One region of the Citrobacter sp. KH_055_1 genome, then DNA from elsewhere that is predicted to be linked to it. Evidence: predicted binding sites of a transcription regulator. Region 1 holds the regulator's gene; the other holds the start of a gene.

What was found. Region 1 encodes PurR, which represses purine synthesis genes. Its sites were predicted from a motif close to CANGCAAACGTTTGCNTG; they were not measured.
Region 2: the regulator PurR is predicted to act here: its motif matches at 1,871-1,888, upstream of glyA (serine hydroxymethyltransferase).

The regions. Positions count from the first base shown of each region.
Region 1 covers NZ_CM174473.1:2,446,373-2,450,706, forward strand. Annotated here, with positions in the region: gene AC3ITF_RS11405 (MFS transporter) at 1-891, opposite strand, end outside; gene cydH (cytochrome bd-I accessory subunit CydH) at 1,070-1,159, opposite strand; gene purR (HTH-type transcriptional repressor PurR) at 1,457-2,482, shown strand; gene punR (DNA-binding transcriptional activator PunR) at 2,500-3,411, opposite strand; gene punC (purine nucleoside transporter PunC) at 3,524-4,334, shown strand, end outside.
Region 2 covers NZ_CM174473.1:1,272,545-1,276,878, forward strand. Annotated here, with positions in the region: gene glnB (nitrogen regulatory protein P-II) at 53-391, shown strand; partial or broken gene AC3ITF_RS05970 (hypothetical protein) at 388-483, opposite strand; gene hmpA (NO-inducible flavohemoprotein) at 488-1,678, opposite strand; gene glyA (serine hydroxymethyltransferase) at 2,005-3,258, shown strand; gene hcaD (phenylpropionate dioxygenase ferredoxin reductase subunit) at 3,351-4,334, opposite strand, start outside.

The DNA.
Region 1 (4,334 bases):
CATGCTGATGGCTGCACCCAATTCACTACGCGCCAGTAACGGGATTGCCAGCATAATCACCATCAATAGCAGTAAGAAGCCTTTCAGCGTGCCGTTGACTGAGCGGTCCGCCAGCTTGCCGCCCAGATAGTTACCGATTGAGAACCCGACGCCAATCAGCACCAGCATTCCGGTTACAAAGGCAGGCGTGGCATGGGTGATGCTATGTAGCACCGGTGAAATATAGGTATAGAGCGTGAACATCGCACCGGCGCCCAGCACAGTAGTCAGCAACGCTGACACCACCTGCGGGCGCATGAGCACCGCCAGCTCTCTGCGCACGTTCGGGCGCTCCCCTGCTCCGCCTTTCGGCAACGAGAAGAACAGGCTGACCATCGAGATAACCCCCAGACCCGCCGTTGCCATAAAGGACATGCGCCAGCCGATGGTTTCACCCAGCCAGGTCGCTGCAGGAACGCCACCAATATTGGCGATGGTGAGTCCCATAAACATGGTGGCGACAGCGCTGGCCTGTTTGTGCTTTGGCACCACGCTTGCCGCTACAACCGAGCCGAGACCAAAAAAGGCCCCATGGTTAAGACTGGTCAGAATACGCGACAGCATCAGAGTAGTGTAATCGGGAGATAACGCCGACAGCACGTTGCCGAGCGTAAAAATCGCCATCAGAAAAATCAGCGCATTGCGGCGCCCGCGATGAGAAAGCAATAAGGTCATTAACGGTGCACCGACCATCACCCCTACCGCATAGGCGCTAATTAGCATCCCTGCCGCCGGAATCGAGACATCGACGCCTTTAGCGATGACGGGTAATAACCCCATCGGAGAAAACTCTGTCGTGCCGATACCAAACGCCCCTATCGCCAGCGCCAGTAGTGGATAATTTATTTTCATACAGCGACTCCGTAACGTCGAGCCGTGGCACGACACAGAATAAGAGTCAAAAGCATGACATTGATCGCAAAAATAATAAAGTTAACAAAAATGCAAAAGACTTTTGCTTATTTGCAAACAATAGCAGTGGGGGGACGGGTTGGCGGGATGAGGGAGATAGCTCTCCCTCGGCGATACATCAATGCAGCGCGGCGGTTAAACCACTGGCAACAATCAAACCCAGAACAATAATGGTGGTGACTAACGAAAATTTCAGATCGGTGCTCATCAAGTTTTCTCCTTTTTATTCCCACACAAAAAGTGATATTGCGCATTTTTGCACACTTGAAGGTAAAAATCTCTCACGATTTATATTGATAAATGCTTTTAACTCTTCCCCTTTTCGTAAAGATCAGACAAAATTCCACGCTTACTTGATTAGCGTACCGGCCATTGACCCCTTCCTGACGTTCCGTGTCGTTTTCCTGGCGTACCGCAACCCTGATGTTGCGCGAAGGGTGTGTGAAGGCAAACGTTTACCTGGAGTATTCTCAGGAACTTAGGATATGGTCTGGAGTGAGATGTAATGGCAACAATTAAAGATGTAGCGAAGCGAGCAAACGTTTCCACTACAACCGTATCACACGTAATTAACAAAACACGCTTTGTCGCGGAAGAAACGCGCAATGCCGTCTGGGCAGCAATTAAAGAACTACATTATTCCCCAAGCGCGGTGGCACGCAGTCTGAAGGTGAATCACACTAAATCGATTGGCTTGTTGGCGACCAGCAGCGAAGCCGCCTACTTTGCGGAAATCATCGAAGCCGTTGAGAAAAACTGCTTCCAGAAAGGCTATACGCTGATTCTGGGCAACGCGTGGAACAGCCTCGAGAAACAGCAGGCCTACCTCTCCATGATGGCGCAGAAGCGCGTAGATGGTCTGCTGGTGATGTGTTCTGAATACCCGGAACCTCTGCTTTCCATGCTCGAAGAATATCGCCATATTCCGATGGTGGTGATGGATTGGGGCGAAGCCAAAGCCGATTTTACCGATACGGTCATCGATAACGCCTTTGAAGGCGGTTATATGGCAGGCCGTTATCTGGTTGAACGCGGTCATCGCGAGATTGGTGTGATCCCAGGACCTATGGAGCGTAACACCGGCGCCGGACGCCTGGCGGGCTTTATGAAGGCGATGGAAGAAGCGCTGATTAAAGTGCCTGACAACTGGATTGTCCAGGGCGATTTTGAGCCTGAATCCGGGTATCGCGCCATGCAGCAGATCCTCTCCCAGTCGCACCGCCCGACCGCCGTCTTCTGTGGTGGTGATATCATGGCGATGGGCGCGCTTTGCGCCGCTGACGAGATGGGCCTGCGCGTCCCGCAAGATGTGTCGCTGATTGGTTACGACAACGTGCGTAACGCCCGCTTCTTCACCCCGGCATTAACCACCATTCATCAGCCAAAAGATTCGCTCGGTGAAACGGCCTTTAACATGCTGTTAGACCGTATCGTGAATAAACGCGAAGAGTCACAGTCTATTGAGGTGCACCCGCGCCTGGTAGAACGTCGCTCCGTGGCCGATGGTCCGTTCCGCGATTATCGTCGATAATCTGTTGTGCGGGAGCCTTACTCTGGCTCCCGCAGCCACTCTTTATTCAACGTTTCACTGTCCCCTAAATAGTCCAGCAGCCATCTCAGTGCGGGTGACGTATCGTTTTGCTGCCAGGTCAGGCAACACGCGGCATCAGGAAAGGGATTTTCAAGCTGTAGTGCAACCCATTTTCCGCTGTCGATCCACGGTTTGGAAAAATGCGTTGGCACCATCCCAACACAGAGTCCAGCCGATAAACAGGTGGCAGATGACTCCCAGTCAGGCACTACCACCCTTTTTTGGTTATCCAGTAGCCAGGTAATACGTTTTGGCAACGTACGGGAGGTGTCTTCTCGTACCAGCGACGGCCAGTTGCGCAACGTATCGTCACTGAGCGGTCCCGGCATCGACGCCAGCGGATGATGACTTGCCACCACGCAGTTCCAGCTCAACATTCCCATATCGCGAAACGTATAGCGCCCCCCTACCGGAATAGCCTGCGTCGCGCCAATCGCCAACTCCACGCGCCCGTCCGATAACGCATCCCAGACGCCGTTAAACACCTCCTGAAAAACGATTAACTCCACATCATCAAAATGACGGTAGAAATCCACAATCATCTGTCGGGTCCGTTCCGGCCTGACAATATTATCGACGGCAATCGCCAGTTGCCCACGCCAGCCGTTGGCAATTTGCTGACATTGTTGGCGAGTGATCTGCATTTTTTTGATAACAGAGCGCCCTTCTTTTAAAAAACACGCCCCGGCGGGGGTTAATTCCACATCCCGATGGCGACGTTCGAAAAGAGGCACAGCCAGCCACTCCTCCAGTTGACGCACGGTATAGCTCACCGCCGAAGGCACGCGGTGCAACTCCTGGGCGGCAGAACTAAAGCTGCCGTTGCGTGCGACTGCATCCACCACTTCAAGGGAATATTCTGACCACATACTCTGCCTGCAAAAAATTTGAAATCAATAAGCAAATATTAGCGTTTCACAGCAAGAATTTCACTCACTACACTCAGCGGCACTGTTCTATTGCTTATAAAGAGAAATAATGATGCAACCTGGAAAAGGGTTTTTAGTCTGGCTGGCAGGTCTTAGCGTGCTCGGTTTTCTGGCAACGGATATGTATTTGCCAGCATTTGCGGCTATTCAGTCCGATTTGCAAACCCCAGCATCAGCCGTCAGCGCCAGCCTTAGCCTGTTCTTGGCGGGTTTTGCCATCGCGCAACTTCTGTGGGGGCCACTCTCCGACCATTATGGCCGCAAGCCTATTTTGCTACTGGGCCTCTCCATCTTCGCGCTGAGCAGTCTTGGCATGCTTTGGGTCGAAAACGCCACCGGCTTGCTGGTGTTGCGCTTTATCCAGGCTGTGGGCGTCTGTGCGGCGTCGGTTATATGGCAGGCGCTGGTTGCTGATTATTATCCCTCGCAAAAAGTGAACCGTATCTTTGCCACCATTATGCCGCTGGTCGGGTTATCTCCCGCGCTCGCGCCATTATTAGGCAGTTGGATCCTGATGCATTTTTCCTGGCAGGCTATCTTTGCCACCCTGTTTGCCATCACCCTGATCCTGATGCTGCCGGCCCTGCGCCTGAAGCCCACGGCTAAAGCGCGTGACGATAGCCAGGATAAGCTCACCTTTGCCACCCTGTTGCGCTCCAGAACCTACCGCGGCAACGTGCTGATTTATGCGGCCTGTTCCGCGAGCTTTTTCGCGTGGCTGACCGGTTCGCCATTTATCCTGAGCGAGATGGGCTATAGCCCGGCCGTCATTGGCCTGAGCTATGTGCCGCAAACCATCGCCTTTTTGATCGGCGGATACGGCTGTCGTGCCGCCCTGCAAAAATGGGAAGGTCGTCAATTAC
Region 2 (4,334 bases), 1.2 Mb from region 1:
GATTTATGATACGGTGAGCAGCCGGTTACGCGATAAAAACGACAGGAAAACCATGAAAAAGATTGATGCGATTATTAAACCCTTCAAGCTCGACGACGTCCGCGAAGCGCTGGCAGAAGTGGGCATTACCGGTATGACCGTAACGGAAGTGAAAGGCTTTGGCCGTCAGAAGGGCCATACCGAGCTGTACCGTGGTGCGGAGTACATGGTGGATTTTCTGCCGAAGGTAAAAATTGAAATTGTGGTTACCGACGACATCGTGGATACCTGTGTCGATACCATTATTCGCACGGCTCAAACGGGTAAAATTGGCGACGGTAAGATTTTTGTCTTTGACGTGGCACGCGTGGTGCGTATCCGTACTGGCGAAGAAGACGACGCAGCAATTTAAGCCGCGCCGTGCTTGCCGGATGGCGGTGTAAACACCTTATCAGGCCTACAAAACCCCGTAGGCCTGATAAGCGCAGCGCCATCAGGCATGACGTAATTACAGGACTTTATGCGGACCGAAGCATTCGTAATGAATATTCTCGTTCTTCACACCCAGACCGATCAGCTGCTTCGCGGCAAACTGCATAAAGCCGACTGGACCGCACAGATAAAACTGCATCGCCGGATCGCTGATTGCACCTTCCAGTTTATTCAGATCCATCAGGCCCACGCTGTCATACGCGCCTTTTTCACGGTCTGCTTCATTCGGTTCACGATACCAGGTGTGGGCACTAAAGCGCGGCAGTGAGTTGCCCAGCTCATTCACTTCATCAGCAAAGGCATGCACATCGCCGTTTTCTGCCGCGTGGAACCAGTTTACCTGCGCCGTGTGTCCGGCTTTCGCCAGTGTATCCAGCATTGCCAGCATCGGGGTCTGACCAACGCCTGCGGAAATCAGCGACACCGGAGTATCGGTGGCGACATCCATAAAGAAATCGCCTGCCGGTGCGGCTAAATGAACGATGTCACCGACTTTCGCATGGTTATGCAGCCAGCTTGAAACCTGACCGCCGTCTTCACGCTTAACTGCAATGCGGTAGCCCTTGCCATCCGGTTTGCGGGTCAGAGAGTACTGACGAATTTCCTGATGCGGGAAACCTTCCGGCTTAAGCCAGACGCCCAGATACTGCCCCGGATGGTATTCAGCCACCGCACCGCCGTCGACGGGCTCAAACTCAAAGCTGGTAATTAATGCGCTACGCGGTGTTTTTGCCACAATGCGGAAGGGACGAGTACCTTCCCAGCCGCCATTTTTGTTGGCGTTCTCACTGTAAATCTGCGCTTCGCGGTTGATGAAGACGTTAGCCAGCACGCCATACGCTTTACCCCACGCGTCCAGCACTTCTTGCCCTGGGCTGAACATCTCGTCCAGCGTTGCCAGCAGGTGACCGCCCACGATGTTGTACTGCTCAGGCTGAATCTGGAAGCTGGTATGCTTCTGGGCAATTTTTTCGACCGCAGGCAACAGCGCCGCCAGGTTGTCGATATTGCTGGCGTAAGCGGCGATAGCGTTAAACAACGCTTCACGCTGATCGCCATTACGCTGGTTACTCATGTTGAAAATTTCTTTGAGTTCTGGGTTATGCGTAAACATGCGATCGTAGAAATGGGCGGTCAGTTTCGGGCCGGTTTCGACCAGCAGGGGAATAGTGGCTTTCACTGTAGCGATGGTTTGTGCGTCAAGCATACGGTCTTCCTTTATCTGAGGCTTTAATGATGTATGTCAAATACATCTTATAAAAAATACCCCTGCATTGTAAATGGTTCTTTGTAACTTTGCGTTGTAAAGGTTACAACTTGAAAAATCTGCATCACAAACCTGAAAAGAAATCCGTTGAAATTTGCCATGTTATTATTCTCCAAAGCCTTGTGTGCTGTGAAGGTAATCGTTTGCGTAAAATCCTTTGTCAAGACCTGTTATCGAAGATTGATTCGGTTATACTGTTGGCCGTCGTCCAACAGGACTGCCTTTTTAGGCCGAAATTCTATTGTTAGCTGAGTCAGGAGATGCGGATGTTAAAGCGTGAAATGAACATTGCCGATTATGATGCCGAACTGTGGCAGGCTATGGAGCAGGAAAAAGTACGTCAGGAAGAGCACATCGAACTGATCGCCTCCGAAAACTACACCAGCCCGCGTGTCATGCAGGCGCAGGGTTCTCAGCTGACCAACAAATACGCTGAAGGTTATCCGGGCAAGCGCTACTACGGCGGTTGCGAGTATGTGGATATCGTTGAACAACTGGCGATTGACCGCGCGAAAGAGCTGTTTGGTGCCGACTACGCTAACGTCCAACCGCACTCGGGTTCTCAGGCTAACTTCGCGGTCTACACTGCGCTGCTGCAGCCGGGCGATACCGTTCTGGGTATGAACCTGGCGCAAGGCGGTCACCTGACTCACGGTTCCCCGGTCAACTTCTCCGGCAAACTGTACAACATCGTCCCTTACGGCATCGATGAATCCGGCAAGATTGACTACGAAGACATGGCTAAGCAGGCTCAGGCCCACAAACCGAAGATGATTATCGGTGGCTTCTCTGCGTACTCCGGTGTGGTTGACTGGGCAAAAATGCGTGAAATCGCTGACAGCATCGGTGCATACCTGTTCGTCGACATGGCACACGTTGCCGGTCTGATTGCTGCAGGCGTATACCCGAACCCGGTTCCGCATGCACACGTTGTTACCACCACGACCCACAAAACCCTGGCGGGTCCGCGCGGCGGCCTGATCCTGGCAAAAGACGGCAGCGAAGAGCTGTACAAAAAACTGAACTCCGCTGTGTTCCCAAGCGCACAGGGCGGCCCGCTGATGCACGTGATCGCGGCAAAAGCTGTGGCGCTGAAAGAAGCGATGGAGCCAGAGTTCAAAGTTTACCAGCAGCAGGTTGCGAAAAACGCCAAAGCGATGGTTGAAGTGTTCCTGAACCGCGGCTACAAAGTGGTTTCTGGCGGCACTGAAAACCACCTGTTCCTGCTGGATCTGGTCGACAAAAACTTGACCGGTAAAGAAGCCGATGCGGCGCTGGGCCGTGCGAACATCACGGTTAACAAAAACAGCGTACCGAACGATCCGAAGAGCCCGTTCGTGACCTCCGGTGTCCGTATTGGTTCTCCGGCAGTGACCCGTCGCGGCTTTAAAGAAGCGGAAGTGAAAGAACTGGCTGGCTGGATGTGTGACATTCTGGACAACATCAATGATGAAGCCACTATCGAACGCATTAAAGCCAAAGTGCTGGATATCTGCGCTCGCTTCCCGGTTTACGCATAAGTCATACGGATTGCCGGATGGCGGTGTAAACACCTTATCCGGCCTACATATGAGTTACTTGTAGGCCGGATAAACGCAGTGCCATCCGGCAGTTATATCGACTTAAGCGTCACCGTCTCATCAAGTAAAGCCGCTAACAGCGGCTTTTTCTTTGCCTGAATCCACTTGCGCAGCTGCCGCATTTCTCGTCCCTGGTTGAGCGTTACCGCGCCGACTATCACCTCGTTTTGCAGGTTAAACCAGATAGCCTTGCCGTCATCTGGACTGCCGCGCACGACCCAGCCATCACTACGCATATCGCCAATAAACTGCAGGTTGTCGCTGAACTGATCGGTCCAGAACCAGGGCGGAGGTAGCGTCGGGAGTGTCAGCCCCAGCATGGCTGCCGCGGCAGTTTGCGCCTGATTATTGGCGTTTTCCCAGCTTTCGCAACGTTGCAGCGTACCGTCTGGCGAACGCTGTACTGCCACATCTCCGGCGGCAAAAATGTTCGGATCGACGGTTCTGCACGACGCATCAATGATAATGCCGTTTGCCACATCAAGACCCGCATCACGGGCAAGCCCGTCGTTGGCGACAATCCCGATACCGTAGATCACGCTATCAACCTGAAGCTGTTCGCCACGTTGCAGCGTGAGGGCGATGCGTTCCCCGCCAGCCACCTGTTCAATCGCATTATTCAGCAGCAAATGTACGCCAGCCTGCTGGTGGCGGGCGGCCAGATAACGTTGTATCGGCGGCGGAGCGTTGCGACCCATCACCGTGGCAGCCAGTTCAATGACGGTGACCTGACAACCGCGCTGCGTGGCGCTGGCAGCCAGCTCAAGTCCGATGGTTCCGGCTCCGACAATAGCGATCGACTGCCCGGGGCTGAGCGCGTCTCGTAGACGCGCTGCATCTCCGGCGTGGCGCAGCGTGAAGCCGCGGTCACCGAGCGTATCCAGTAATGGGAACGGGCGTGCCGCTGCGCCTGTGGCAATCAGTAATTGATCCCACGGGTAGGTCTGTCCGTCAGCCAGTACCAGCGTTTGCGTTTCTCGCCCGAGCGTTTGAACGGTGACGCCCAGATGCAGCTG